DNA from 2 places in the Halobacillus sp. Marseille-Q1614 genome. Region 1 is predicted to be linked to the other one. Evidence: a T-box and tRNA genes for the amino acid it is inferred to sense, from the RefSeq annotation. Region 1 holds a T-box; the other holds one or more tRNA genes.
The links. A T-box is a leader RNA that pairs with one kind of tRNA and senses whether it is charged. The one in region 1 lies ahead of ileS (isoleucine--tRNA ligase), so its partner is inferred to be a tRNA-Ile.
Positions count from the first base shown of each region.

Region 2: it encodes a tRNA-Ile, which carries the amino acid that the T-box ahead of ileS (isoleucine--tRNA ligase) is inferred to sense. The anticodon was not compared.

Region 1 covers NZ_CADDWH010000001.1:1,472,784-1,487,420, reverse strand. Annotated here, with positions in the region: gene HUS26_RS07465 (cell division protein FtsQ/DivIB) at 1-142, shown strand, start outside; gene ftsA (cell division protein FtsA) at 415-1,704, shown strand; gene ftsZ (cell division protein FtsZ) at 1,769-2,923, shown strand; gene spoIIGA (sigma-E processing peptidase SpoIIGA) at 3,082-4,017, shown strand; gene sigE (RNA polymerase sporulation sigma factor SigE) at 4,034-4,750, shown strand; gene sigG (RNA polymerase sporulation sigma factor SigG) at 4,833-5,612, shown strand; gene HUS26_RS07435 (YlmC/YmxH family sporulation protein) at 5,708-5,974, shown strand; gene pgeF (peptidoglycan editing factor PgeF) at 6,038-6,835, shown strand; gene HUS26_RS07425 (YggS family pyridoxal phosphate-dependent enzyme) at 6,851-7,519, shown strand; gene HUS26_RS07420 (cell division protein SepF) at 7,542-8,003, shown strand; gene HUS26_RS07415 (YggT family protein) at 8,007-8,276, shown strand; gene HUS26_RS07410 (RNA-binding protein) at 8,349-9,122, shown strand; gene HUS26_RS07405 (DivIVA domain-containing protein) at 9,208-9,747, shown strand; T-box leader at 9,800-10,022, shown strand; gene ileS (isoleucine--tRNA ligase) at 10,070-12,820, shown strand; gene lspA (signal peptidase II) at 13,130-13,603, shown strand; gene HUS26_RS07390 (RluA family pseudouridine synthase) at 13,600-14,511, shown strand.
Region 2 covers NZ_CADDWH010000001.1:2,837,459-2,852,095, reverse strand. Annotated here, with positions in the region: gene HUS26_RS14185 (Tex family protein) at 1-617, shown strand, start outside; gene cmpA (cortex morphogenetic protein CmpA) at 657-767, opposite strand; gene HUS26_RS14175 (SprT family protein) at 845-1,291, shown strand; tRNA gene HUS26_RS14170 (tRNA-Asn) at 1,459-1,533, shown strand; tRNA gene HUS26_RS14165 (tRNA-Ser) at 1,538-1,628, shown strand; tRNA gene HUS26_RS14160 (tRNA-Glu) at 1,647-1,718, shown strand; tRNA gene HUS26_RS14155 (tRNA-Asp) at 1,744-1,820, shown strand; tRNA gene HUS26_RS14150 (tRNA-Gln) at 1,827-1,901, shown strand; tRNA gene HUS26_RS14145 (tRNA-Lys) at 2,018-2,093, shown strand; tRNA gene HUS26_RS14140 (tRNA-Leu) at 2,101-2,182, shown strand; tRNA gene HUS26_RS14135 (tRNA-Leu) at 2,220-2,303, shown strand; tRNA gene HUS26_RS14130 (tRNA-Arg) at 2,375-2,451, shown strand; tRNA gene HUS26_RS14125 (tRNA-Pro) at 2,460-2,536, shown strand; tRNA gene HUS26_RS14120 (tRNA-Gly) at 2,588-2,661, shown strand; tRNA gene HUS26_RS14115 (tRNA-Ile) at 2,686-2,762, shown strand; rRNA gene HUS26_RS14110 (16S ribosomal RNA) at 2,883-4,451, shown strand; rRNA gene HUS26_RS14105 (23S ribosomal RNA) at 4,621-7,542, shown strand; rRNA gene rrf (5S ribosomal RNA) at 7,644-7,757, shown strand; tRNA gene HUS26_RS14095 (tRNA-Met) at 7,808-7,884, shown strand; tRNA gene HUS26_RS14090 (tRNA-Asp) at 7,948-8,024, shown strand; gene thiL (thiamine-phosphate kinase) at 8,148-9,119, shown strand; gene tsaE (tRNA (adenosine(37)-N6)-threonylcarbamoyltransferase complex ATPase subunit type 1 TsaE) at 9,121-9,573, shown strand; gene tsaB (tRNA (adenosine(37)-N6)-threonylcarbamoyltransferase complex dimerization subunit type 1 TsaB) at 9,570-10,256, shown strand; gene rimI (ribosomal protein S18-alanine N-acetyltransferase) at 10,256-10,702, shown strand; gene tsaD (tRNA (adenosine(37)-N6)-threonylcarbamoyltransferase complex transferase subunit TsaD) at 10,699-11,730, shown strand; gene HUS26_RS14060 (ABC-F family ATP-binding cassette domain-containing protein) at 12,006-13,937, opposite strand; gene moaC (cyclic pyranopterin monophosphate synthase MoaC) at 14,098-14,583, shown strand; gene HUS26_RS14050 (redox-sensing transcriptional repressor Rex) at 14,604-14,637, shown strand, end outside.

The DNA.
Region 1 (14,637 bases):
TATTGATGTGGGAGCGTATTTCGAAGCTTATGAGGACGAAGATAGTGAATCAGAAGAAGACAGTGAAAATGTAGAGGATCCTACACAGGATCAAGCGGATGTGCTTGATGATAATGCTGTTGAATCCCCTGAGGAGGAGTAGGGGAGGGATACGGTTAACGTGGTTGATAAAAAATGAATCTATTGATCTAATTGAAGTTTTTTCAGCAAAAAATTTCAATTAATTAAGGATTAATAGAAGGTTTTTTTAGAAATTCATGGAATTCAATTAGTGAGATAGGCGTAAACGCAGGCACTTGCCAGGTTACGTCTATATCATTTCATTTACATTAACATTGCAAAGATTGTTTTTTAATCGTAAAAACGATATGATTTTAAGTACTTATATGGCTTGTAACAGGAGGTGCGTCACTGGTGAATGAAAATGAAATTTTAGTGAGTTTAGATATAGGAACGAGTAGGATAAAAGTAATAATTGGAGAGATTATGAATGACTCTCTTAATATAATCGGTGTCGGCTCTGCCAAATCAAATGGTATGAAAAAAGGAGCGATTATCGATATCGACCAAACCGTACAATCCATCAAATCTGCCGTAGAACAGGCGGAGCGAATGGTTGATATGAAAATTGAACGCGTCGTTGTCGGCGTCAATGGAAACCACATTCAGCTGCAGCCGTGTCATGGTGTCGTGGCTGTTTCTAGTGATACGAGAGAAATAGGCAATGAAGACATCGCCCGGGTGATCGATGCAGCTCAAGTAGTATCTGTCCCGCCGGAACGTGAAATCGTCGATGTTATTCCGCAGCAGTTTGTTGTAGATGGACAAGATGAAATTACCGATCCACGCGGTATGATCGGTGTCCGTTTAGAAATGGAAGGCACAATTATTACTTGCGCCAAAACCGTTTTACATAACACATTAAAATGTGTAGAGAGAGCCGGACTTGAAGTTCTTGATGTGTGTTTGCAGCCTTTAGCAGCGGGTACTGTATCGCTGTCCCATGATGAAACAAACTTGGGAGTAGCTTTAATCGATATTGGAGGCGGATCAACAACCGTATCTGTGTTCGAAGATGGACACTTAACGGGTACGAGCCTTCTTCCTTATGGCGGAGACAACATTACGAAAGATCTATCCATAGGGTTGAGAACTTCTACAGAAGAGGCAGAGAACATTAAAGTAGAATATGGCTATGCCTTTTTTGATGATGCGGACGAAAATGAAACATTTGAAGTGAAGATTATTGGAAGTAATCGAGAACAAACATTCAATCAGCTGCAAATCTCTGATATGATTGAAGCAAGACTAGAAGAAATCTTTGTTTTTGCGGCCAAAGAACTACAGCGAATGGGTGTTCGTGAGCTTCCAGGCGGGTTCGTATTAACAGGCGGAGCTATGAATATGCCTGGAGTCTTGGAGCTCGCACAGGATATTTTCCATTCGAATGTACGTATTGCTATACCTGACTATATCGGTGTTCGTGAGCCACAATTTACGAGCGGTGTTGGAATATTGCAATTTGCTTATCGTAATGCGAAAATACAAGGAAAAGAACTATTTCCTTCCGTCAAATATCAGACGGAACAACCAGCTCAGCCTAAGCAAAAACGGGTGAATAAGCAAAAGAATGAAACCGAAAGTAAATCGAAAGAGAAAAAGGAATCTGGTTTTTCCAATTTATTAAAGTATTTCTTTGATTAATACGTAAAAAAGACCGGAATAAAACCTATGAATCTTGTAATTTTGTAATTAGGAGGAACGGATGATGTTAGATTTTGATACAAGCATGGATCAGCTAGCAACAATTAAAGTAATAGGTGTCGGTGGCGGCGGAAGCAACGCAGTCAACCGTATGATTGAGCATGGAGTGCAAGGTGTGGAATTTATTGCTGTAAACACAGATGCTCAAGCACTAAACCTTTCAAAAGCAGAAGTGAAAATGCAAATCGGCGGTAAGCTTACACGCGGTTTAGGAGCCGGTGCTAATCCTGAAGTAGGACGTAAGGCTGCTGAAGAAAGTAAGGAACAAATCGAAGAAGCCCTGCAGGGAGCCGACATGGTCTTCGTTACAGCAGGAATGGGCGGAGGTACCGGAACTGGTGCCGCACCTGTTATCGCTAATGTAGCTAAAGAACTAGGTGCCTTAACTGTCGGTGTTGTGACACGACCATTCACTTTTGAAGGTAGAAAACGTGCAACACAGGCTGCTTCAGGTACAGACAGCTTAAAAGGCAGTGTCGATACATTAATCGTAATCCCGAACGACCGTCTATTAGAAATCGTTGATAAAAATACTCCAATGCTTGAAGCTTTCCGTGAAGCGGATAACGTGCTTCGTCAGGGTGTACAAGGTATCTCTGATTTAATTGCCGTACCTGGTCTTATCAACGTAGACTTCGCTGACGTGAAGACAATCATGGTGGATAAAGGTTCAGCCCTGATGGGTATTGGTATTGCTACAGGAGAAAACCGTGCAGCCGAAGCTGCGAAGAAAGCCATTTCTTCTCCACTGCTTGAAACCTCTATTGATGGAGCGCATGGTGTTCTTATGAACATCAGCGGTGGTACAAACTTAAGCCTGTATGAAGTACAGGAGGCAGCGGATATAGTGACATCAGCTGCTGACCAGGAAGTTAACGTAATCTTTGGTTCCGTAATTAACGAGAACTTAAAAGATGAAATTGTAGTAACTGTAATTGCTACTGGCTTTGATGAAGCCCAGCTAGCAGAAGGTAAAGCGAAGCCTCGTGTCAATAACGTCAATCAAATGAAAACGACGCATACCGAGCGTCCGCGTGAAGAACAGCCGGCCACACGCCGTGAAAGTCAGCCAGCTCCTTCGTCCAAAACTACTGGACAGCAGGAAGAAGATACGCTGGATATCCCGACTTTCCTTCGCAACAGAAATCGCCGCCGCTAATTTGCGGTTTCCATAAAAACCACTGCCTTTTTGAGGGCAGTGGTTTTTTGTATGGAAAGATAAGCCGCCTCAGAAGACATCTTGTAACAAAATATGCTCTGTCCACCATTCATGTTTTGACAGACTTTTCACCAGCTAAGACTTATACTTTCTTGTAAATACGAAGGAGAGGTGGGGGAAGGAGGATTTACTTAGACGCCGTATGGCTGCTTAATTTATTAATGGATGGAATGATTCTTTACTTAACTCAAGGCCTAACGAGAGCCAAAACGACGAATTTACGGATTCTTGCTGCGGCTTTTGTGGCCTCATGTATTGTTCCTATTAGCGTTCTCATGCCTGGGACCTGGCTGACGACCAGCTTAGGAAAGATCGCATTTTCACTATTAATTGTTACCGTTGCATTTGCTTATGTTTCATTCCGTACCGCATTTATCCAGTGGCTGACTTTTTATTTTGTAACCTTTGCGATTGGAGGAACTATGGTCGGCGTCCACTACTTCTTTAACAGCCAGGTTATGGTTCAAGGAGGCGAATGGATTACTTTTTCCACGGGTTATGGGCATCCCGTCAGTTGGTTGTTTGTCTGTATCGGATTTCCGGTTTCATGGATTTTTACAAAATGGAGGATGGAACAAATTCAAGCCCACCGGCTGAAGTCGGAAGATTTATATCAGGTTCGGGTGAATTTTATGGAAAGAAGCGCTCTATGTACAGGCCTGGTAGACAGCGGCAATCATTTAGTAGATCCTATAAGTAAAAAAATGGTTTTCTTAGCTGACTTGCATGTTTGGAAGCATTTCTTTTCACAGGAAGAATTAGAAAAGCTTCAAACAGACACGGTTCTTGATCAAATAGATGAAGTAACCGAAAAATATCATAAGTCTCTTCACTTAATTCCCTATCAGGGAGCTGGTTCTTCAGGAAATTTAATGGTGACGTTCATGGTGGATTCAATTACAGTTTATACGCCAGAAGGTAAATTAACAATTGACCAGCCGCTGCTTGGCATTCAGCATCATGATTTAGCACATGATCAAATGTATCAAATTATTATTCATCCCCACGCGGCGATTAAGGGGATATCGGCATAATAGGGGGCATTGATGGATGAAATGGAAGTTTAAACTTAAATTTTACTTATACAAATTAGCGCTTAAGCTCGGCATTAAGCAAAAAGAAATTTACTACATTGGAGGTAGTGAAGCACTTCCGCCGCCGCTCAGCCGGGAAGAGGAAAGAGATCTGCTTGAAAGGCTGCCTAAAGGTGATAAAGCAGCAAGAGCGATGCTTATTGAGCGGAACTTACGCCTCGTCGTCTATATTGCCCGCAAATTTGAGAACACAGGGTTAAATATTGAAGATTTAATCAGCATCGGAACGATTGGCTTAATTAAAGCGGTAAACACGTTTGATCCGGAGAAAAAGATTAAGCTGGCGACTTATGCATCACGCTGTATTGAGAACGAAATTCTTATGCACCTGCGAAAAAGCAATAAACTCAAGACTGAAGTTTCTTTCGATGAACCTCTTAACGTCGATTGGGATGGCAATGAGCTGCTGCTTTCGGATATTTTAGGCACAGAGGAGGATTTAATTACGAAGGGTATTGAAAAGAAGGTCGACAAAAAACTTCTAATATCAGCACTTGAGCAGCTCAGTGACCGTGAAAAAGAAATTATGGAACTGCGTTTCGGATTGATTGGCAAAAAAGAAAAGACACAAAAAGACGTGGCGGATATGCTTGGTATATCCCAGTCATATATCTCCAGGCTAGAAAAGAAAATCATTCGACGCTTGCAAAGAGAATTCGATAAGATGGTCTAAATTTCTCAAATAGACGATGCATAATTTTCCCTCCCAAGGAGATACTGAAAATGGAAATCAGCTTCTTGGGAGGGTCTTACTTTTGACACGACATAAAGTAGAAATATGCGGTGTAGACACATCTAAGCTTCCAGTACTTAAAAACAAAGAGATGAGGGCCCTGTTTGAGCGGTTGCAATCAGGAGATACAGAAGCAAGAGAGATTCTAGTGAATGGGAATTTGCGTCTCGTCTTATCGGTGATCCAGCGGTTTAATAACCGTGGAGAGTATGGTGACGACTTATTTCAAGTGGGCTGTATCGGCCTTATGAAATCCATTGATAATTTCGACTTAAGTCATAATGTGAAATTTTCCACCTATGCTGTCCCAATGATCATTGGTGAAATCCGAAGATATTTAAGGGATAATAATCCGATTCGTGTCTCCCGATCGCTAAGGGACACAGCTTACAAAGCCCTTCAAATGCGTGAAAAAATGATTAGTGAAACATCGAAAGACCCCGCTCCACATGAAATTGCCGAGAAAATGGGCATTCCGCATGAAGATGTTGTTTTCGCAATGGATGCGATTCAAGATCCTGTTTCTTTATTTGAACCCATTTACAATGATGGGGGAGATCCAATTTACGTCGTCGACCAGTTAAAAGATGACCGTGAAAAAGATTCGATCTGGCTAGATGAATTATCCTTGCGCGAAGGCATGAAAAAACTCAATGAGCGCGAAAAAATGATATTAACGAAGCGATTTTTCCAAGGAAAAACCCAAATGGAAGTGGCCGAAGAAATCGGCATTTCCCAAGCTCAGGTATCCCGTTTAGAGAAAGCAGCCATCAAAGAAATGAATTCATCTATGTTTCAATAATATGATGAGACACCACTGACTATTCAGTGGTGTTTTTTTGTGTAGAAATCGTTCGCGAACTCTTGCATATAATCTTATATGAGGGAGGAATAGCTATGAAAATCTCTGAGTTACAAGTAAAAGACGTCATCGCCATGGAAACAGGGGAAAGGCTTGGTTATATAACCGATTTGGATATTGATAGTCAGCGCGGCCAGCTGAAAGGACTCGTTTTGAAATTAAAGGGAAAAGCGATGGGGATGTTCGGAAAAGATGAAGAACTAGTGATTCCTTGGAGCCAGATCGTAAATATCGGAGCTGATGTGATCCTTGTTAAGAAATCAGGCTATAGCTCTAGGTCAGGGGACCAAAAGATCGAATAACGGGATTTAGTTAGGAAAAAGGATGAATAATGTGGTAAAATGAAGGGAAATTGAGGTGGTATTATGACCGAACCCTTCCAGCTAAAAACAGCCAGGCAGCTCACGTGTTTTACGAAGTACAAGGTGACAGCCGGGATAACAACAAGACAAGGCGGATACAGTGAAGTTCCGTACGACAGTTTAAATATGGGACTTCACGTATCAGATTTATCAGAGACAGTTATTAAAAACCGTCAGGCCTTAGCAGAGGAACTCAATCAGCCTCTGAGCCATTGGGTGATGGGCGAACAAGTTCACGGCACGGAAGTTAAAGTAGCAGACAATTCTCATAAAGGACAAGGAGCATTTGTCCACGATGAAGCGATCGCCGGGGTAGATGGACTTATTACAAATCAGAAGGACATTTTGCTGACGGCATTTTATGCTGATTGTGTACCCTTGCTGTTTATTGATTCAACCACAGGTTGGATTGGCATCGCTCATGCGGGATGGAAAGGCACCGTTGGAGGCATTTCGCGTGCCATGATTTCTAAGATGGCGGAGCAGGGAGCTGACCTAAACTCATTGTCTATGGTGATAGGACCATGCATCAGCCAGAAAAACTATGAAGTAGATCAGCGTGTAGTTGACCATATTCCTGAATCCTTTCGAGGTGAAGTTTTAAAACAAGGATCACAGGGTAAATTCAATCTTGACCTGAAAGAATTAAATCGAAGCCTAGCCATAGAAAGCGGCCTTGCGCCGAAAAATATTGCGATAAGCAGTTATTGCACCTATGAAGAGGAAAGTTTGTTTTTCTCCCACCGACGCGACCAGGGGCAGACGGGAAGAATGCTTGCTTTTATAGGCTGGACGAGTTGAGTAAGGAGGGTACATATGACCGTAGCAGACAACTTAGCAGAAATGAAGCAGATTATACAGCACGCTTGCAAAAACTGTGAGCGCAATCCTGATGATATTACAATTATTGGGGTTACTAAATATGTTTCGATCGAGCGGGCAAGAGAGGCTCTAAAAGCAGGTGTTAAGAACCTTGGAGAGAACCGCCGCGAAGGCTTCTTAGAAAAGTATGAAGCAATAGGCAGTGATGCCGCCTGGCACTTTATCGGCTCACTGCAGTCGCGAAAAGTAAAAGATATCATCAATGAAGTAGACTATATCCATTCTCTTGACAGGAAGTCACTGGCGAAGGAAATTCAAAAGAGGGCAGACAAGACTGTCCCGTGCTTCGTTCAGGTGAATGTCAGCGGAGAAGACTCAAAGCATGGACTGGACCCTGCAGAAGTTGAAGATTTCATCCACTCTCTTAAAGGCTACGATAAAATAAAAATCGTCGGTTTAATGACGATGGCGCCTCACATCGATAAGGAAGAAGAGCTTCGCGCCGTCTTCAGAAAACTGAGGGCTTTAAGGGATATTATCCGCGATCAGAAGTTAGACCATGCACCTTGTGAATGGCTGTCGATGGGAATGAGCAATGACTATAAGCTGGCTATTGAAGAAGGAGCCACTCATATTCGAGTGGGATCGAGCTTGGTTGGATAATCAAACTGAAGAGGTGAGGGAATTGAGTATGAAAAACAAATTAAAATCATTTTTTACGCTTGAAGATGAATACGAATACGTTGAAGAAGAAACAATGGAAGATACCAAACAACAGGAAGAAGTAACACCAATGCAGCGTAACAGGCAGCAGCAGCCATCTGAAACTCAAAATATCGTAAGCTTAAAAAGCGCCAAAAGCTCTTCCAAAATGGTGCTAAGTGAACCGAAAACCTATAATGAAGCTCAGGAAATAGCTGATCAGCTGGTAAACCGCAGAGCTGTCGTTATTAATCTGCAGCGTGTAGATCATACACAGGCAAAGAGAATTGTAGATTTTTTAAGCGGTACCGTTTATGCTATAGGTGGAGATATTCAGAAATTAGGCACACAGACATTTCTGTGTACACCTGATAACGTCGAAATTTCAGGATCAATTACTGAAATGATCGCGGCCGAAGAAGAAGATAGAAACAGAAGGTGGTAAAAGATGGGGGTATTGTTTCAACTACTATTCACAGCAATTAATATTTACAGCTGGATATTAATCATTTACATTTTATTGTCCTGGTTCCCAGGAGCGAGAGAGTCCAGTTTTGGCGAAGTTTTAGCTAAGCTTGCCGAGCCGTTTCTTGAGCCGTTCCGCAAGATTATTCCACCGCTTGGAATGATTGATATCTCACCAATCGTTGCTATTTTAGTGCTTCGATTTGCAGGTTCTGGCTTACAGGAACTCTATCGTATGATTGTTACGATGTAGATTTTGAAGAACAGATAAGTAGCGACAACAGCTCCTGTCTGTTCTTTTTTGTCATAGAGGAAGGATGAAAGGATGGAAATTTATCAGCATTTCAGGGAGGAGGAGCGTCCGTTTATCGATCAGATGTTATCTCTGCAGAGCGATGTAGAGATGAGGTTTGAGCGGAAAGAAACTGATTTTCTAAACCCCAGGGAACAGCAGATTTTAAAAAGCGTGATGGGCACGCATCCCGATCTAAAGTGGAGTTTATCAGGCGGTCCGCACAACGCTGAGAGAAAGAGGGCAATCATCGCTCCTGAATACGAAATGATTGAAGAAGAGGACTTTTCCTTAACATTGCTTGAAGCAGAATATGCTGAGAAATTTTTAACGATTGAGCACCGCGATGTGCTTGGGTCATTTATGGCACTCGGCATTAAGCGTGAAAAGCTTGGAGACCTTGTCGTTAAGGAAGGAAAGATACATATCGTTACAGCATCGGAAATCAGCGACTATATTCGAATGAATTTTACGTCGATCAAAAATGCGAATGTTCAGTTCTCAGAGAAGCCGCTTGATGAAATAATGGAAAGTGATGAGACATGGAAGTTTAAAGACAGTACGATTTCTTCGTTAAGGCTTGATGTCGTTGTAAAAGAGATCTACGGCGTTTCGAGAAAGAAAGCAGCGATGTTTATTGAAGCCCAGCATGTGAAGGTCAATTTCCGCACCGTGGACAACCCTGCATTTATCGTGGAAGAAGGGGACCTGATATCGGTAAGAGGAAAGGGACGGAGCCAGCTTTCGGTGATCCATGGCAGAACAAAGAAGGATAAATACAAGGTAACCACAGGACAATTAAATTAGTTGGAATCAAGCAGCAGGATTCTATTCTTTTATGTCGAAATTAGTTACATCAAGGACACGTATAAGATTTTAGGAGGTGGCCGGTGTGCCTTTAACACCATTAGATATCCATAATAAAGAGTTTACCCGCGGATTTAGAGGTTATGACGAAGATGAAGTCAACGAATTTCTTGATCAGGTAATCAAAGACTATGAAATTGTCATCCGTAAAAAGAAAGAGTTAGAGAGAGAAGTGGAGCAATTAAATGAGCGTGTAGGCCACTTTAATACTATTGAAACCACATTAAATAAGTCTATTCTCGTTGCCCAGGAGACAGCAGAAGAAGTAAAAACGAATGCTGCCAAGGAATCTAAGTTAATCATTAAAGAAGCTGAAAAGAACGCTGATCGAATTATAAATGAAGCACTGGCGAAATCGCGCCGGATTTCTCACGAAGTAGAAGAAATGAAGAAACAGGCCAAAGTTTTTAAAATGAGACTGCGTATGCTTGTAGAAGCACAGGTGCAGATGATTGAAAACGACGACTGGGACCATCTGCTGGATACTCAGTTTCCTCACGGTGAAGCAGCTGAGCCAAAAATATCCGAGGAACAAGAAGCTGAAAAAGAGTACGCAGAAAAATAATTCTTGACTTAAAGACAAAAATTACATATAATTCATTAACACATATGAATATTTGTATGCGAAGATAGGGCAAGTACGTAAAGTGCTTCTGCAGTTATAGCGATTCGGTGATGGTGAAAGTCCGAAGCGGGTCTTTGACGGAAAATCTCCCTTGAGCAGCTGTGCTGAATGTTTTAGTAAGTGCAGCCGGGTCATTCACGATACGAATAAGATAAGTGATTAGTTTATTATACTAATTAATTAGGGTGGTAACGCGAGGCTTTCTCGTCCCTTTTGGGGATGGGAAGGCCTTTTTTGATTGATTTTTAAAGGAGGAGCAGCAATGAATTATAAAGACACCTTATTAATGCCAAAAACAGATTTCCCCATGCGTGGAAATTTACCAAACCGCGAGCCTGAAATGCAAAAGGCATGGGAAGAAGCGGATATTTACAATCAGGTACAAGAGCGTACAGAGGGGCGTCCTTTGTTTGTTCTTCACGATGGGCCTCCTTATGCGAACGGCAGTCTTCACATGGGGCATGCTTTAAATAAAACATTAAAAGATTTTATTGTTCGTTATAAGTCTATGTCCGGCTATCACGCACCGTATGTGCCAGGCTGGGATACACACGGCCTTCCGATCGAGTCAGCTTTGGCGAAGAAGAAAGTGGACCGTAAAAAAATGCCGCTTGCGGAGTTTCGCCAGAAGTGTGCGGAATATGCACTTGGGCAGATCGATAACCAGCGTAATGAATTTAAACGCATGGGTGTCCGCGGGGATTGGGATAATCCTTATATTACATTGAACAAAGATTTTGAAGCCGAGCAGATCAAAGTGTTTGGCGAAATGGCGAAAAAAGGATACATTTATAAAGGGTTAAAACCTGTTTTTTGGTCTCCTTCCTCAGAATCTGCATTAGCGGAAGCAGAAATCGAGTATCAGGATAAGCGTTCACCGTCTATTTATGTGAGCTTTGAAGTAAAAGACGGAAAGGATTTACTTGAAGGCGGAGAGAAATTTATTATCTGGACGACAACTCCTTGGACGATTCCAGCCAACCTGGCTGTTGCGTTAAATCCTGGTACAGATTATGCCGTCGTTAAGGTAGATCAGGATAAATTTATTGTCGCAAACGACTTACTAGAAGAAGTAGCAGCTAAGCTTGAGTGGGAAAATCATGAAGTGGCTCAAGTTTTCAAAGGGAAAGAAGCTGACCGTATTACGGCACAGCACCCGATCTATGACCGTGAGTCCCTTGTCGTACTTGGAGACCACGTAACAACAGATGGGGGTACAGGATGTGTACACACCGCTCCCGGCCACGGGGAAGATGACTTCTGGGTAGGACAGCAGTACGGACTTGATGTACTTTGCCCTGTCGATAATAAAGGTGTATTTACCGAAGAGGCCCCAGGATATGAAGGGTTATTCTATGATAAAGCCAATAAGCCGATTACAGATAAGTTAAAAGAAGCAGGAGCTCTGCTTCAACTTGAGTTCATCACTCACTCTTATCCGCACGACTGGCGTACGAAGAAGCCGACGATTTTCCGTGCTACTGATCAGTGGTTTGCTTCCATTAAAGATTTCCGTAAAGAGCTGCTTGATGAAATTAATCAAGTGGAGTGGACGCCGAAATGGGGAGAGACCCGTCTTTATAATATGGTAAGAGACCGTCAAGACTGGTGTATTTCCCGTCAGCGTACATGGGGTGTGCCAATTCCAGTCTTTTATGGAGAAAATGGCGAGCCTGTTATCACGGATGAAACGATCGAGCATGTATCTGAGCTGTTCCGTGAGCACGGTTCAAACGTCTGGTTCGAACGCGAAGCAAAAGACCTTCTTCCTAAAGGATTTACTTCCGAGCACAGTCCAAACGGCGAATTCACAAAAGAAATGGACATTATGGACGTTTGGTTTGATTCCGGCTCTACTCACCAGGGCGTATTAGAGCATCGCGAAGACCTACAGCGTCCGGCCGATCTATATTTAGAAGGTTCTGACCAATATCGCGGCTGGTTTAACTCATCACTTTCTACAGCTGTTGCTGTTACTGGAAAAGCCCCATTCAAAGGCATTTTAAGCCACGGATTTGTTCTGGATGGCAAAGGTCATAAAATGAGTAAATCCCTCGGAAATGTTATCGTTCCGGACAAAGTGATGAAACAGCTTGGAGCAGACATTATCCGCTTGTGGGTATCGTCTTCTGATTATCAGGCCGATGTAAGAATTTCTGATGAAATCTTAAAGCAGGTGGCAGAAGTTTATCGTAAGATTCGCAACACGTTCCGTTTCTTACTCGGTAACCTTCATGACTTTGATCCGAAGACAGATGCTGTTTCAAAAGAGAACATGCAGGAAGTGGATCAATACATGCTTCACCGTTTAAATCAGCTTGTGGAGGACTCCCGTAAAGCGTATGAGGCGTATGAATTCTCTACTGTTTACAATAAAATTCATAACTTCTGTACGATCGATTTAAGCTCTTTCTATCTCGATTTTGCAAAAGATGTATTGTATATCGAAGCAGCAGATCATCTACACCGCCGCAGCATTCAAACGGTTTACTATGAAACGCTAACGGCGCTTGTTAAGCTGATGGCACCGATTATTCCGCATACGACCGATGAGGTTTGGAAGTACCTTCCTGGCGTTGAGGAACAGAGTGTCCAGCTGACAGATATGCCTAACGCCGGAAGCCCTGCCAATCAAGACTTAGTGGATAAGTGGGATCACTTCATGGAAATCCGTGATGATGTTCTTAAAGCGCTTGAGGAAGCTCGTAATGAAAAAGTAATTGGTAAGTCTCTCGAAGCTCACGTAACGATTGAGCCAAAAGATGACAAAACGAAACAGGTGCTAGCATCTATTGAAGATCTTCATCAGCTGCTGATTGTATCTGAAGCAGAAGTAAGCAGTGAAGCTTCTGATGCGAAAGAATATGACTGGGTGAAAGTAACTGTTACGAAGCATACAGGAGAGAAATGTGAACGCTGCTGGGTTTCTTCCCACGAAATCGGCAAGGATTCAAATCATCCGGAACTTTGTCCGCGTTGTGCAGCTGTTGTTGAAAAACATTATGTATCTTAATTTTGGAAGTCCCTCGGAGAAAAAAATTTCTTCGAGGGACTTTTTTCTCGTCGTTTTATGGCAGTCCCTATAAAAAGATACGGATTGGGGGAAACATAATGGGGCAGCGTTTGTTGGAGTAGGTTAAGTTTGAACGGCTTTACACCCTTTCCCAGCGAAAGGGGGCAGGGAGCTCGCTTTTTCGTGGGGAGCCGCCGAGCGTATGGAAGTGCCTTTTTAACAGGAACATTTTCAAAGCTTTAAAATAAAGCGGCTTTTAAAGAGATATGGTACAATAGCAAAGGAAACTAAAAGTTGGAGGCTTAGCCTATGTTCATCTATTACTTATTGGCTGGAGCTGTTATCCTGATTGATCAGCTGACAAAGTGGATCATCGTACAGCAAATGGAGTTAAGGGAATCCATTCCCATTATAGAAGGTTTCTTCTACATAACATCTCATCGCAATACAGGAGCGGCCTGGGGCATACTCGCAGGCCAAATGTGGTTCTTTTACATTATTACTGTAGTGGTAATTGGATTCCTTATTTATTATATGAAGCAATATGCGAAAGCCAGCAGGTTCGTCGGCGTTGCTCTTGCATTGATACTGGCAGGGGCTGTAGGAAATTTTATCGACCGGCTGTTTCGTAAAGAGGTCGTAGACTTTCTCGATTTTTATATTGGAAGTTACAATTATCCAATCTTTAATGTGGCAGATTCCTCGTTAGTCGTTGGAGTGATCTGTGTAATGATTGCCACATTTGTAGATGAGCGTCAAAAGAAAAGGGGAACATCGAAGTGAAGGAAATATATGAAGTAACTGAGGCTGATGAGTCGAAACGGATTGATAAATTATTAAGCGAAGTGATTGAAGACGCATCTCGTTCACAAATTCAGTCCTGGTTAAAAGACAAGCATGTCCAGGTGGATGAAGAGTTCGTAAAAAGCAACTATAAAGTACAGGCGGGCCAGACGATTACATGGCAGGTGCCAAAAGTCAAGCCGCTTGACCTGAAACCTGAAAATATCGATCTTGAAATCGTTTATGAAGATCAGGATGTGGTCGTCGTTAATAAACCGGCAGGCATGGTCGTTCATCCAGCGGCCGGACATGAGACAGGCACGCTTGTTCATGCACTTTTATACCACTGCTCGGATCTTTCGGGCATTAATGGTGTCGAGAGACCGGGAATCGTACACCGTATTGATAAAGACACTAGTGGTCTGCTGATGGTAGCGAAAAATGATAAAGCTCATGAATCACTCGTCCAGCAACTAATGGACAAAACTGTTGAGCGCAGATACGTGGCTATCGTTCATGGGATGATTACCCATGAATATGGTACGATTGAAGCTCCGATTGGACGCGATCTAAAAGACCGGCAGAGAATGGCTGTTGTCGATAACGGGAAAGAAGCGGTCACTCATTTTCAAGTGCTCGAGCATTTTAAAGACTTCTCCTATATTGAGTGTAAATTAGAAACGGGAAGAACCCATCAAATTCGCGTTCATATGCGTTATATTAATCATCCATTAGCAGGAGATCCAAAGTATGGCCCGAGAAAAACGCCTGATCTGCCGAAAGGACAGGCGCTCCATGCGAAATCAATCGGATTTACCCATCCGCGCACTGAAGAGTGGATGAAGTTTGAATGTGAGCCTCCAGAAGAATTTAATCAGACTCTGGAGGCTCTTCGCAGCAGAAGTTGACAAAAATCAATACGTCTGTCATACTCCTAATAAGAATAAAGCAAGTCCTTTAATAACAGTCCCGTGAGGCTGAAAAGGTAACGGAGCACACGATAAGTGTAATCAAAGCCCTTTTCTGCCTTCATG
Region 2 (14,637 bases), 1.4 Mb from region 1:
TTAAGAAAAGAGAAGAAGTCGGTAAATTTACAAGCCGCAGGCAGCTTAAGGACATTCCGCGTCTCGGCGCCAAAACGTTTGAGCAGAGTATCGGTTTCCTTCGTGTATTAGAAGGAGAAGAGCCGTTGGATAAAACATCGATCCACCCGGAATCTTATAAAGCCGCTTACTCATTACTAAAAGAAATCAATGCTTCCCCAAGCGATTTAGGAAATCAAGAGGTCAGGGAAAAGCTGTCAGGACTCAATTTATCAGAGATGGCTGAAAAGCTTGGAACAGGAGAGCCTACCTTGAAGGATATTGTAAAGGCACTGGCCGAACCAGGCCGTGACCCAAGGGATGACCTGCCGAAGCCATTGTTAAAAACAAATGTATTATCGATGGAAGACTTAGAGCAGGGAATGGAATTAGAGGGGACCGTTCGAAATGTTGTCGATTTTGGAGTATTTGTGGATATCGGCGTAAAACAGGATGGGCTCGTTCACATTTCCAAGCTTTCCAATAAGTTCGTTAAGCACCCAATGGACGTCGTATCCGTCGGTGATGTCGTCACCGTATGGGTGGATAATGTAGACGCCCAAAAACAGCGGATCGCGCTGACTATGGTGAACAAATAATCATACCTGCCTGGGAGACACCACGTCTTCCGGGCTTTTTTATTTTAAACGACGTCGGTAAAAATACCAGCACTGATTTAACATTTTAATCTGATACTTATCCTTATTTAAAAATGCATTGGACATTTGCTTCTGTAACCAACGAGGCACAGAAATCTCCTCCCTTTGAAATTAGGAATCATCCCATTTATAATAAGTTATGCGTAAAAGAAGAAGGATGTGTCACCATGACGATGTCAGAAAAGCAGCTGCATGAATGGACAAACCAGATATCCCTCGATTTTTTTGGGAAGCCATTTATTGATCGTGTAACCATTAACCCCAGACTTCGCACAACAGGCGGACGGTATATTCCTTCTAAACGAGTTATCGAGCTCAACGGAAAATATTTAAAAGAGCTGGGCGAAGAGGAATTCCAGGGCATCATAAAGCATGAACTCTGTCATTATCATCTTCATATAGAAGGAAAAGGCTTTTCGCATGGGGATCAATCTTTTAAAGAACTGCTGAAAAAAACAGGGTCGCCGCGGTACTGTAAACCGCTGCCTTCTGATCTGGATAAAACACTCATATATAAATGCACAGACTGCGGACAAAGCTATAGAAGGAAGAGGAAGATCGATACGTCCCGCTATGTTTGCGGAAAATGTAGAGGAAAGTTAAAAAAACAGTAAAAATCCATTGACGAAATATGTAGTCCATGTTAAATTAAATAAGCCCTGAACAAAGGGGAGTGAAGAGCAGACAAGCTGCTTTAAATTACATAAAAAATAATATTGACACAAGCCTATAAATGTTATATTATATATAACGTCGCTGACATTGTCAGTTTGAAATTTATTCCACAGTAGCTCAGTGGTAGAGCAATCGGCTGTTAACCGATCGGTCGTAGGTTCAAATCCTACCTGTGGAGCCATTACGGAGAAGTACTCAAGTGGCTGAAGAGGCGCCCCTGCTAAGGGTGTAGGTCGCGCAAGCGGCGCGAGGGTTCAAATCCCTCCTTCTCCGCCATTTTTTATTGTTCTAAACGGCCCGTTGGTCAAGCGGTTAAGACACCGCCCTTTCACGGCGGTAACACGGGTTCGAATCCCGTACGGGTCACTTTCATACATACACTTCAGGTCCGGGTCCGGTAGTTCAGTTGGTTAGAATGCCTGCCTGTCACGCAGGAGGTCGCGGGTTCGAGTCCCGTCCGGACCGCCATTTAGTTGGGCCATAGCCAAGCGGTAAGGCAACGGTTTTTGGTACCGTCATGCGCTGGTTCGAATCCAGCTGGCCCAGCCATTTTGTGTGTGAAAAGGGTTGACAAACCTTTTGAGAAGTTATATGATATTCCTTGTGCTTCAAACAAAGCATAACTAAATATTCTCAAGCTGTTACGAAATTATTTCTTTTATTAAGAGCCATTAGCTCAGTTGGTAGAGCATCTGACTTTTAATCAGAGGGTCGGAGGTTCGAGCCCTCCATGGCTCACCATTTTCTTGCGGGTGTGGTGGAATTGGCAGACACGCTAGATTTAGGATCTAGTGCTTCACGGCGTGGGGGTTCAAGTCCCTCCACCCGCACTTAGTAATTAGCTTTTGCAAATTGCTTGATCAATTAGCGGTCGTGGCGGAATCGGCAGACGCGCTAGGTTGAGGGCCTAGTGGGGGCAACCCCGTGGAGGTTCAAGTCCTCTCGGCCGCACTAAGCTTTTTCAAAAAAAGTATTGCAATTCAAGCTGGAGCATGATATATTAGAATATGTCGCTTCAAAAGGCGCCCGTAGCTCAATTGGATAGAGCGTCTGACTACGGATCAGAAGGTTAGGGGTTCGACTCCTCTCGGGCGCGCCATTTACTTACGGGAAGTAGCTCAGCTTGGTAGAGCACTTGGTTTGGGACCAAGGGGTCGCAGGTTCGAATCCTGTCTTCCCGACCATGAGAGTTCTATCATAACGCTGGAAATCTACTTATCACTTAATTTAATATTGCGGGTGTAGTTTAGTGGTAAAACCTCAGCCTTCCAAGCTGATGATGAGGGTTCGATTCCCTTCACCCGCTCCATTATAAGCTGTTGAATGCCATTTGGGGCCTGTAGCTCAGCTGGTTAGAGCGCACGCCTGATAAGCGTGAGGTCGGTGGTTCGAGTCCACTCAGGCCCACCATTAAGCATTTTGATCTTTGAAAACTGAACGAACCAACCAGTACGTCAATTTATTCTTTCTATTATATAGAGAGAATTCAAACAAGCACATTCGGTGTGCAAATGAGCAAGTCAAACTACTTTTATGGAGAGTTTGATCCTGGCTCAGGACGAACGCTGGCGGCGTGCCTAATACATGCAAGTCGAGCGCAGGAAGCTAACTGATCCCCTTCGGGGGTGACGTTAGTGGAATGAGCGGCGGACGGGTGAGTAACACGTGGGCAACCTGCCTGTAAGACCGGAATAACCCCGGGAAACCGGGGCTAATGCCGGGTAATCTCCTCCCTCGCATGAGGGAAGAGTAAAAGATGGCTTTCTGAGCTATCGCTTACAGATGGGCCCGCGGCGCATTAGCTAGTTGGTGAGGTAACGGCTCACCAAGGCGACGATGCGTAGCCGACCTGAGAGGGTGATCGGCCACACTGGGACTGAGACACGGCCCAGACTCCTACGGGAGGCAGCAGTAGGGAATCTTCCGCAATGGACGAAAGTCTGACGGAGCAACGCCGCGTGAACGATGAAGGTCTTCGGATCGTAAAGTTCTGTTGCGAGGGAAGAACAAGTACCGTGCGAATAGAGCGGTACCTTGACGGTACCTCGCGAGAAAGCCCCGGCTAACTACGTGCCAGCAGCCGCGGTAATACGTAGGGGGCAAGCGTTGTCCGGAATTATTGGGCGTAAAGCGCGCGCAGGCGGTTCCTTAAGTCTGATGTGAAAGCCCACGGCTCAACCGTGGAGGGTCATTGGAAACTGGGGAACTTGAGGACAGAAGAGGAGAGTGGAATTCCACGTGTAGCGGTGAAATGCGTAGATATGTGGAGGAACACCAGTGGCGAAGGCGACTCTCTGGTCTGTTTCTGACGCTGAGGTGCGAAAGCGTGGGTAGCAAACAGGATTAGATACCCTGGTAGTCCACGCCGTAAACGATGAGTGCTAGGTGTTAGGGGGCTTCCACCCCTTAGTGCTGAAGTTAACGCATTAAGCACTCCGCCTGGGGAGTACGGCCGCAAGGCTGAAACTCAAAGGAATTGACGGGGGCCCGCACAAGCGGTGGAGCATGTGGTTTAATTCGAAGCAACGCGAAGAACCTTACCAGGTCTTGACATCCTTGGACCACCCTAGAGATAGGGTCTTCCCTTCGGGGACCAAGTGACAGGTGGTGCATGGTTGTCGTCAGCTCGTGTCGTGAGATGTTGGGTTAAGTCCCGCAACGAGCGCAACCCCTAATCTTAGTTGCCAGCATTGAGTTGGGCACTCTAAGGTGACTGCCGGTGACAAACCGGAGGAAGGCGGGGATGACGTCAAATCATCATGCCCCTTATGACCTGGGCTACACACGTGCTACAATGGATGGTACAAAGGGCAGCGAAGCCGCGAGGTGTAGCAAATCCCATAAAACCATTCTCAGTTCGGATTGCAGGCTGCAACTCGCCTGCATGAAGCCGGAATCGCTAGTAATCGCGGATCAGAATGCCGCGGTGAATACGTTCCCGGGCCTTGTACACACCGCCCGTCACACCACGAGAGTTGGCAACACCCGAAGTCGGTGAGGTAACCTTTATGGAGCCAGCCGCCGAAGGTGGGGCCAATGATTGGGGTGAAGTCGTAACAAGGTAGCCGTATCGGAAGGTGCGGCTGGATCACCTCCTTTCTAAGGATAAAAGGAACGGCTTTTTAGCCGTCTCCTTCGGAGGACGTACATGGTTGGTTGTTCAGTTTTGAGAGATCAAAGGATCTTCTCAATGTGAACCTTGAAAACTGGATAAGATTTGACAAGACATCAAACCAAAGTAAGAAACGTCTTTTCACGACGATTTAAAAGTTAAGTGAATAAGGGCGCACGGTGGATGCCTTGGCACTAGGAGCCGATGAAGGACGGGACTAACACCGAAATGCCTGGGGGAGCTGTAAGTAAGCTTTGATCCCAGGATCTCCGAATGGGGAAACCCGCTGTTCGTAATGGAACAGTATCCATAACTGAATACATAGGTTATGGAAGGCAGACCCGGGGAACTGAAACATCTCATTACCCGGAGGAAGAGAAAGCAAACGCGATTTCCCAAGTAGCGGCGAGCGAAACGGAATCAGCCCAAACCAGAAAGCTTGCTTTCTGGGGTTGTAGGACACTCCTTTGGAGTTACCAAGAGAGAGGATAGACGAAGTGATCTGGAAAGATCCGCCATAGAGGGTAACAGCCCTGTACTCGACATCCTTTCTCCTCCGGAGTGTATCCTGAGTACGGCGGAACACGAGGAATTCCGTCGGAATCCGGGAGGACCATCTCCCAAGGCTAAATACTCCCTAGTGACCGATAGCGAACCAGTACCGTGAGGGAAAGGTGAAAAGCACCCCGGAAGGGGAGTGAAAGAGAACCTGAAACCGTGTGCCTACAAGTAGTCGGAGCCCATTCATGGGTGACGGCGTGCCTTTTGTAGAATGAACCGGCGAGTTACGACCGTATGCAAGGTTAAGCTGATGAGAAGCGGAGCCGCAGCGAAAGCGAGTCTGAATAGGGCGATTTGAGTATGCGGTCGTAGACCCGAAACCGTGTGATCTACCCATGTCCAGGGTGAAGGTCAGGTAACACTGACTGGAGGCCCGAACCCACGCAAGTTGAAAATTGCGGGGATGAGGTGTGGGTAGGGGTGAAATGCCAATCGAACACGGAGATAGCTGGTTCTCTCCGAAATAGCTTTAGGGCTAGCCTCAGAATAGAAAGTCTTGGAGGTAGAGCACTGATTGGACGAGGGGCCCCTACCGGGTTACCGAATTCAGTCAAACTCCGAATGCCAATGACTTTGTTCTGGGAGTCAGACCATGGGTGATAAGGTTCATGGTCGAGAGGGGAACAGCCCAGACCGCCAGCTAAGGTCCCTAAGTGTGTGTTAAGTGGAAAAGGATGTGGAGTTGCTTAGACAACCAGGATGTTGGCTTAGAAGCAGCCATCATTGAAAGAGTGCGTAATAGCTCACTGGTCGAGTGACTCCGCGCCGAAAATATACCGGGGCTAAACACACCACCGAAGCTGCGGATTGATCCTGATGGATCAGTGGTAGGAGAGCGTTCTAAGGGCGGCGAAGTCAGACCGTAAGGACTGGTGGAGCGCTTAGAAGTGAGAATGCCGGTATGAGTAGCGAAAAAAGAGTGAGAATCTCTTTCACCGAAAGCCTAAGGTTTCCTGAGGAAGGCTCGTCCTCTCAGGGTTAGTCGGGACCTAAGCCGAGGCCGAAAGGCGTAGGCGATGGACAACAGGTGGATATTCCTGTACCGCCTCCTTTCCGTTTGAACGACGGGGGGACGCAGGAGGATAAGGAGTGCGCACGATTGGAAGAGTGCGTCCAAGCAGCAAGACGGTCGGATAGGCAAATCCGTCCGGCAACGTCAAGCTGTGATGGGGAGGGAAATAAAGTACCGAAGCTCCGGACTTCACACTGCCAAGAAAATCCTCTAGTGAGGAAAGAGGCGCCCGTACCGCAAACCAACACAGGTAGGCGAGGAGAGAATCCTAAGGTGAGCGGGAGAACTCTCGTTAAGGAACTCGGCAAAATGACCCCGTAACTTCGGGAGAAGGGGTGCTCCTCTGCCGAGGAGCCGCAGTGAAAAGGCCCAAGCGACTGTTTACCAAAAACACAGGTCTCTGCGAAGCCGTAAGGCGAAGTATAGGGGCTGACACCTGCCCGGTGCTGGAAGGTTAAGGGGATGCGTTAGCTTTTAGCGAAGCGTTGAACCGAAGCCCCAGTAAACGGCGGCCGTAACTATAACGGTCCTAAGGTAGCGAAATTCCTTGTCGGGTAAGTTCCGACCCGCACGAAAGGTGCAACGACTTGGGCACTGTCTCAACGAGAGACCCGGTGAAATTATACTATGCGTGAAGATGCGCATTACCCGCGACAGGACGGAAAGACCCCGTGGAGCTTTACTGTAGCCTGATATTGAATGTTGGTACAGCTTGTACAGGATAGGTGGGAGCCTGAGAAGCCGGAGCGCTAGCTTCGGTGGAGGCGCTGGTGGGATACCACCCTGGCTGTACGGCCATTCTAACCCAGGACAGTGATCCGGCCCGGAGACAGTGTCAGGCGGGCAGTTTGACTGGGGCGGTCGCCTCCCAAGGAGTCACGGAGGCGCCCAAAGGTTCCCTCGGCATGGGTGGAAATCATTCGCAGAGTGTACAGGCACAAGGGTGCGTGACTGCGAGACCTACCAGTAGAGCAGGGACGAAAGTCGGGCTTAGTGATCCGGCGGTACCGTATGGAAGGGCCGTCGCTCAACGGATAAAAGCTACCCCGGGGATAACAGGCTTATCTCCCCCAAGAGTCCACATCGACGGGGAGGTTTGGCACCTCGATGTCGGCTCATCGCATCCTGGGGCTGTAGTCGGTCCCAAGGGTTGGGCTGTTCGCCCATTAAAGCGGTACGCGAGCTGGGTTCAGAACGTCGTGAGACAGTTCGGTCCCTATCCGTCGTGGGCGTTGGAAATCTGAAAGGAGCTGTCCTTAGTACGAGAGGACCGGGATGGACACACCGCTGGTGTACCAGTTGTTCCGCCAGGAGCATCGCTGGGTAGCTACGTGTGGACGGGATAAGTGCTGAAAGCATCTAAGCATGAAGCCCCCCTTGAGATGAGATTTCCCCTAACAATAAGTTAGTAAGATTCCTCAGAGACGATGAGGTCGATAGGTCCGAGGTGGACGCGTGGTGACACGTGGAGCTGACGGATACTAATCAATCGATGATTTAACTTTAAAAGAAAAGCGAAAACGCCTAGGCGTTGCAGCTACAAATTATGACGGTTTGATTCCAATCAGTCTTATCCAGTTTTGAGGGTTTACCTCCATATAATAGATGAGGTGGCGATAGCGAAGAGGTCACACCTGTTCCCATGCCGAACACAGCAGTTAAGCTCTTCAGCGCCGATGGTAGTCGGGTATATCCCCGTGAGAGTAGGACGCTGCCTCGTCTTTTACAATTTAATTTTATGGGAACTAAATAGTAGTTTACCCACATTATCGCGGGGTAGAGCAGTTCGGTAGCTCGTCGGGCTCATAACCCGGAGGTCGCAGGTTCAAATCCTGCCCCCGCAACCAAATTATTTTTAACTGTGATTCAACTTGTATAGTTGAAAAATTTTTTTGTTTAAATAAAAAAATGGTCCGGTAGTTCAGTTGGTTAGAATGCCTGCCTGTCACGCAGGAGGTCGCGGGTTCGAGTCCCGTCCGGACCGCCATTTTCATTTAAATTTCCAGCCTTAGGGTTTTCCTAAGGCTTTTGTTATGCACAAATTTAATTTAAGGCCCGTCCTTGCTATAATGGAGAGAGTGAATGATGTTCACGGAGGGGGCCATAACCTATGGACGAGTTTTCTTTTATCGATTCAATTCAGCCTCGCACCTATCGCCAGTCTTCTTTGATTAAAGGGATCAGCGATGATGCGGCCGTTTTTCGACAGACGTCACAGGATATTGTTACAGCTGTTGATACAATGGTAGAGGATGTGCATTTTTCTAAAAAAACGATGGATCCTTACCACGTTGGATACCGCGCCCTGGCTGCTAATTTAAGTGATTTAGCGGCGATGGGCAGTACTCCGGCATATTACTTAGTTTCATTAGTTGTGCCTCCTCATTGGAGTGAAGAGGAATTGCAGGAGCTCTACCGGGGCATGATGAGTTTAGCTAATGAGTACCGGATGGATTTAATCGGCGGTGATACGGTGTCTGGCAAAGAGCTGTGTGTTTCTGTTACGGTGATTGGGTTTACGGCTAAAGGCAAAGCCCGATACCGAAGAGATGCGCGTGAAGGTGACATTGTGTTTGTTACAGGTACATTAGGTGACGCACGAGCAGGCCTTGAATGTCTATTAAAAGAGAAGCCCAGTGAGTATCTTATCAGGCGTCATCGCACCCCGGATCCAAGGATACGTTTTGCTAAAAGGCTGGAAGAATTGCCGCGGGTCAGCTTAAATGATGTCAGTGACGGAATCGCCAGTGAATCGAATGAAATTGCTGAAGAAGCCCGGGTGGATCTTCATCTTGATTTTGCCAAACTCCCATACGCTAAAGAAAGTCAGGAACTTTTCCCCTATCATTATGAAGATTGGATTTTGGCTGGAGGGGAAGACTTTGAACTATTAGGGACGGTATCAGAAAAGGATTGGTCCTTCGTTCAAAACGCAGCCGAAAAGGAAAACCTTAAAGTGACCCGGATAGGCTGGTGTGAGGCCGCTGCTCAATCTAACGGGCAAGTGTACTTATATAAAAATAATCAGCGCCGTCTTTTAGAAAAGTCGGGCTATACCCATTTGCAAGAGGATCGTGATTAATATGAAAAAGACGATAACGACACATACCGCTGAAGAGTCAATGGCGCTTGCGAAAAAGCTTGGCGGGCTGCTGACCCCAGGTGATGTTCTCACATTGGAAGGTCAGCTGGGCGCTGGAAAAACGACGTTTTCTAAAGGATTAGCGCAAGGGCTTGGGGTAACGCGTACTGTAAAAAGCCCAACTTTTACAATCATGAAAGCGTATAAGGGGCATATGCCTTTTTATCATATGGATGTTTACCGTTTAGAGGACAGCGATGAAGATCTCGGTTTCGAAGAGTATTTTCATGGCGAGGGTGTAACAGTCGTGGAGTGGCCGCAGTTTATCGAAGAGTACTTGCCAAAGGAACGGCTTGAGATTACGATCGAATACTTAGAAGAAGACTCGCGCAAGATTACCTTTGAAGCCCGCTCTCCACACTTTGAAAGGATATGTAAGGAGCTGGACGAATGAACGTGTTAGGGATAGATACGTCAAATGAAATATTAGGAATCGCGGTCGTGAAAGATGGTGTCGTAATTGGAGAACACGTCACTTTTGTGAAAAAGAACCATTCTGTCCGTCTGATGCCGGCGATCGATCAGCTCATGAAAGAGACACAGACAAAGCCTGAAGAGCTTGACCGCATTGCTGTGGCCAAAGGACCTGGTTCTTACACAGGCGTGCGGATCGGCCTGACAACGGCTAAGACGATGGCCTGGTCGCTGAACATTCCGGTTGTCGGAATATCAAGCTTAGAAGCATTAGCGAGCCAGGGGCGATTGTTTGATGGGTTGATCTGTCCGTTTTTCGATGCGCGAAGAGGCCTTGTATACACCGGGCTCTATGATCAAAAGCTGCAGCCGGTTAAAGAGGAAGCCAATGTGTTATTGACAGAGTGGCTTAAGACCCTTAAGGAATATCGTGAGCGAATTCTATTTCTTAGTCAGGACCTGTCTATCCACCGGGAAGTGATCACAGATGTCTTAGGAGATCAGGCGGTCTTTCCAGATGCGGCTTATCATTACGCAAGGCCAGCTTACCTGGCTCTGGCAGCTTCAGAAAAAGAAGCGGGCTCTGTTCATGAGCTTGTGCCTAACTACTTACGTCTGCCGGAAGCGGAGGCTAAGTGGCTGGCTCAGCAGGAGAAGCAGTGATGGCACATATTCGGAGAATGACAAGAAGTGATCTCGATCAAGTGCAGCGTGTCGAACAGGCCACTTTTTCAGTACCATGGTCTAAAGAAACTTTTTTAAACGAATTAGGAGATGCGAACCCTTACGCGCATTATTATGTCATTGAAGACGAAAACGGGGTTTTCGGCTACTGCGGGGTGTGGCTGATTATTGATGAGGCCCACGTCACCAACATCGCGATTCATCCTGATTATCGCGGCAAAGGCTACGGAGATCAGCTGTTTCGCCGTTCATTTGAAAGTGCGATTGAAATGGGAGCGATTCAACTGAGCTTAGAGGTGCGTGTCTCCAATACGGCTGCCCAGCATTTATATCGAAAATTCGGGCTCGTACCGGGCGGCATTCGGAAAAACTATTATACAGACAATGGGGAAGATGCATTAGTCATGTGGGTGGGATTAAAATGAAGGATCAATATATATTAGCGATTGAGACAAGCTGTGATGAAACAGCCGTCGCCATCGTCAAAAATGAACGAGAACTGATCACAAACGTTGTAGCTTCTCAAATTGAGAGTCACAAGCGCTTTGGCGGAGTGGTCCCTGAAGTTGCTTCCCGTCATCATATTGAGCAAATCACTTTAACACTCGAAGAAGCGCTTGAGCAGGCAGAGCTGACGATGGATGATATCGAAGCTATTGCAGTTACCGAAGGGCCTGGTCTCGTTGGAGCACTCCTCGTCGGTGTTAATGCGGCCAAAGCTTTGGCATTTGCGAAACAGAAGCCGCTTCTAGGCGTTCATCATATTGCCGGCCATATTTACGCCAACCGTTTGGAAAGGGAATTTGAGTTTCCACTGTTATCACTCGTCGTTTCCGGAGGCCATACAGAGCTTATTTTAATGAAGGATCACGGATCTTTTGAAGTGATTGGAGAAACTCGGGATGATGCAGCAGGAGAAGCGTATGATAAAGTGGCCCGTACGTTAAAACTTCCTTATCCAGGAGGGCCGCACATCGACAAGCTGGCACAGACAGGAGAAGCGACGATTGATTTTCCGCGGGCTTGGCTAGAGGAAGGTTCATATGATTTCAGCTTTAGTGGATTAAAATCAGCAGTTATCAACAAGCTGCACAATGCGAAACAGAAAAATGAAACGATACCTGTGGAAAACGTTGCCGCCAGTTTTCAAGAAAGTGTCATTGACGTGTTATCCACAAAGGCGTACAAAGCGGCTAAAGAGTATAACGTTAAACAGGTCATTGTAGCAGGCGGGGTAGCAGCCAACCGCGGCTTAAGGAAAGCGTTGGAAGAAAAGTTTGCAGGGGAAGAGATGGAGCTGTTAATTCCACCGCTTAACCTTTGTACCGATAACGCTGCGATGATTGCTGCGGCGGGCGCTGTAGCTTATCGTCAGGGCCATAGAGCCCGCTATGATTTAAATGCAAATCCAGGTCTTGACTTAGAATTGTACGGAGAAAGAAAGAATATTTAAAAGACTTCCTTTTACCAAGAAGGAAGTCTTTTTTTGTCGTAAAAGTTATACACAATTGAATATTTATGCAGTGGATAACATAAATAGACGAGCGGTTTTTCAAGCAAGAAAACGATACCAACATTTTGTGGATAAGTTAATGTTGACCTGTGGATAATGTGTATAAGGTTGTTGAGAACCGATATATCAATTCACAGATGTTGAAAACACTGTGGATAATAAAATTCTGACAATACGAGTCTATGCAAACAAAAAAGCCGCCTAAGTAAGGGCGGCTAGTCGAGCGATTCCCATTCTTCCATGAGGGCTTCGATCTTTTCGTGGCTGCTGTGGTTTTCTTCGGTCAGTTCAAGCGATTTCTCATGATCCTGATACACTTCAGGCTCACAGAGCAGCTGTTCATTTTCTTCAATTTTTGCTTCAAGCTGTTCGATTTCTTTTTCAATCTCTTCCATCCGGCGTCTCCGCTTACGGTCTTCGCTCTTTTGTGCTTTATCTTGAGCGAAGCTGTTTTTCGTCTCAGGCTGTGCAGTCTTCGGCTCGTTCGCCAATTTGTCGGCGGATTCGAGTTCTTCCAGTTCCTGCTCTTCCTGCTTTTTCTGGACATAATAATCGTAATCCCCAAGGAAAACCCGTGTTTCAGAAGGCTGCATCTCGACAACCTGTGAAGCGATCTTGTTAATAAAATAACGGTCGTGCGAAACGAAAAGAATGGTCCCGGGGTAATCCACAAGTGCTGCTTCAAGCACTTCTTTACTGTCGAGATCCAAGTGGTTTGTCGGTTCATCGAGGATTAAAAAGTTCGATTGCTGCATCATCAGCTTAGCCAGCGACAGTCGTGCTTTCTCACCGCCGCTTAATGCGGAGACGGGTTTTAGGACATCTTCTCCTGAGAACAAAAAGTTACCGAGGATAGTGCGGATGTCCTTTTCATTTTTCAATGGATAGTCATCCCACAGCTCATTAAGCACGGTTTTCTTTGAGTGAAGCTTCGTCTGTTCCTGATCATAGTAGCCGATGTCCACATTCGTGCCAAGCTTAATGTCACCTTTGGCTGCTTTAAAATTGCCGATGATCGTTTTAAGAAGTGTCGTTTTTCCGACACCGTTAGGACCGACCAGGGCAAAAGAATCACCGCGGTTAATATCGAGCGAAAGATCCTCGAACAAAAATTTGGACGCGCCATCATAGCGAAATGCCAGGTCACGCAGCTTCAGTACATCATTTCCGCTCTTCTTCTCCACTTGAAAGCTGAACGTCGCAGATTTCTGATCGGACTTTGGCTTATCAATTTTATCCATTTTTTCAAGAAGCTTGCGCCGGCTTTGCGCTCGTTTACTCGTCGTCGCGCGGACGATGTTCTTTTGAATAAAATCTTCCATCCGCTTAATTTCGCCTTGCTGCTTTTCATATTTCTTCAGCTCAAGCTCATAATCGGCTTCTTTCTTTTTCAAATAATCGCTGTAGTTGCCGTGATATTTTTTTGAGCCCTGATAGGCGATTTCATATACGGTATTAACGATCTCATCTAAAAAGTAGCGGTCGTGCGAGACGATGACGACTGCTCCATCATAGCCTTGAAGGTAGCCTTCAAGCCAGGCAAGGGTATCAATATCTAAGTGGTTTGTCGGCTCATCAAGAATTAATACATCCGGCTTCGTTAATAGCAGTTTCCCTAACGCAAGACGAGTTTTCTGCCCGCCGCTTAAGGAAGAGATTGGTGTGCTCCAGTTAAAGTCACGGAAGTTCAGTCCATTCAGCACGGACTTAATCTCGGCTTCATACTGATAGCCGCCGGCTTCTTTAAAATAGTTCTGCTTCTGGTCATAGCTGCTTAACAGCTTCTGATAAGCGTCCTGGTTCTCAAGCAGATCCGGATCTGCCATATCGGCTTCCATAGAACGCAATTCCTGCTCAAGCTTTTTAAAATGGGAAAAAACCTTCTCCATCTCGCTCCAGATCGAATCGCTCGATTGCAGGCCGGTATTCTGCGCCAGGTAGCCAAGGGTTACTTCTTTTGGTTTGAAAATATCGCCGCTGTCATAGCTCATTTCCCCAGCCATCATTTTAAGCAGCGTACTCTTGCCGGCACCGTTACGGCCGACAATCGCGATACGGTCATTTTTCTGTACTTCTAATTTTATATTCTCTAAAATCAACTCAGCACCAAAACGCTTCGTTAATTGATTTAATTGCATGAGAATCATGTAGTTTCACCTCAGTCAAGATAAGTGTATCCTATGTAGGATCAGAGGATCAAGGACAGGTACTCGAGATTGTGAAACACTTAACGACTTCTATTTGATTTTTTGGTAAAATAAGAGTACTGTTTCAAGTAACAACATGCTAGCAAAAGGAGTCAGACGGATGGCAGATTTCACTCACTTTAATGAACAAGGACGAGCCCGCATGGTGGATATCTCCGCTAAGGGAGACACGGTGCGTACAGCGGTTGCACGCACGAGTGTCGAAGTGAATGGAGAGATTTATCATAAGATTACCCATGATGAAATGGAAAAAGGCGACGTACTCGCTGTCGCTCAGGTAGCGGGCATCATGGCTGCTAAGAAAACACCCGATTGGATCCCGATGTGCCATCCTTTATCACTAAAAGGCGTAGACATTACGTTTCAATGGGACGTAGACGCAGGCTATCGATTAATCATTTACGCTTCTGTTAAAACAAAAGGAAGCACAGGAGTTGAAATGGAAGCGTTAACGGCCGCATCCGCCACCGCCCTGACGGTTTACGACATGTGCAAAGCGGTCGATAAAGGGATGGTCATCGGTCCCACTTGCCTTGAGGAGAAAACAGGCGGGAAAAACGGGGATTACCGGAGAAGCGATCGGTAAAAGGAGGGTCCTTCAAGCAAATGGATATCGAAAATCAAAAAATACCACAAGCTA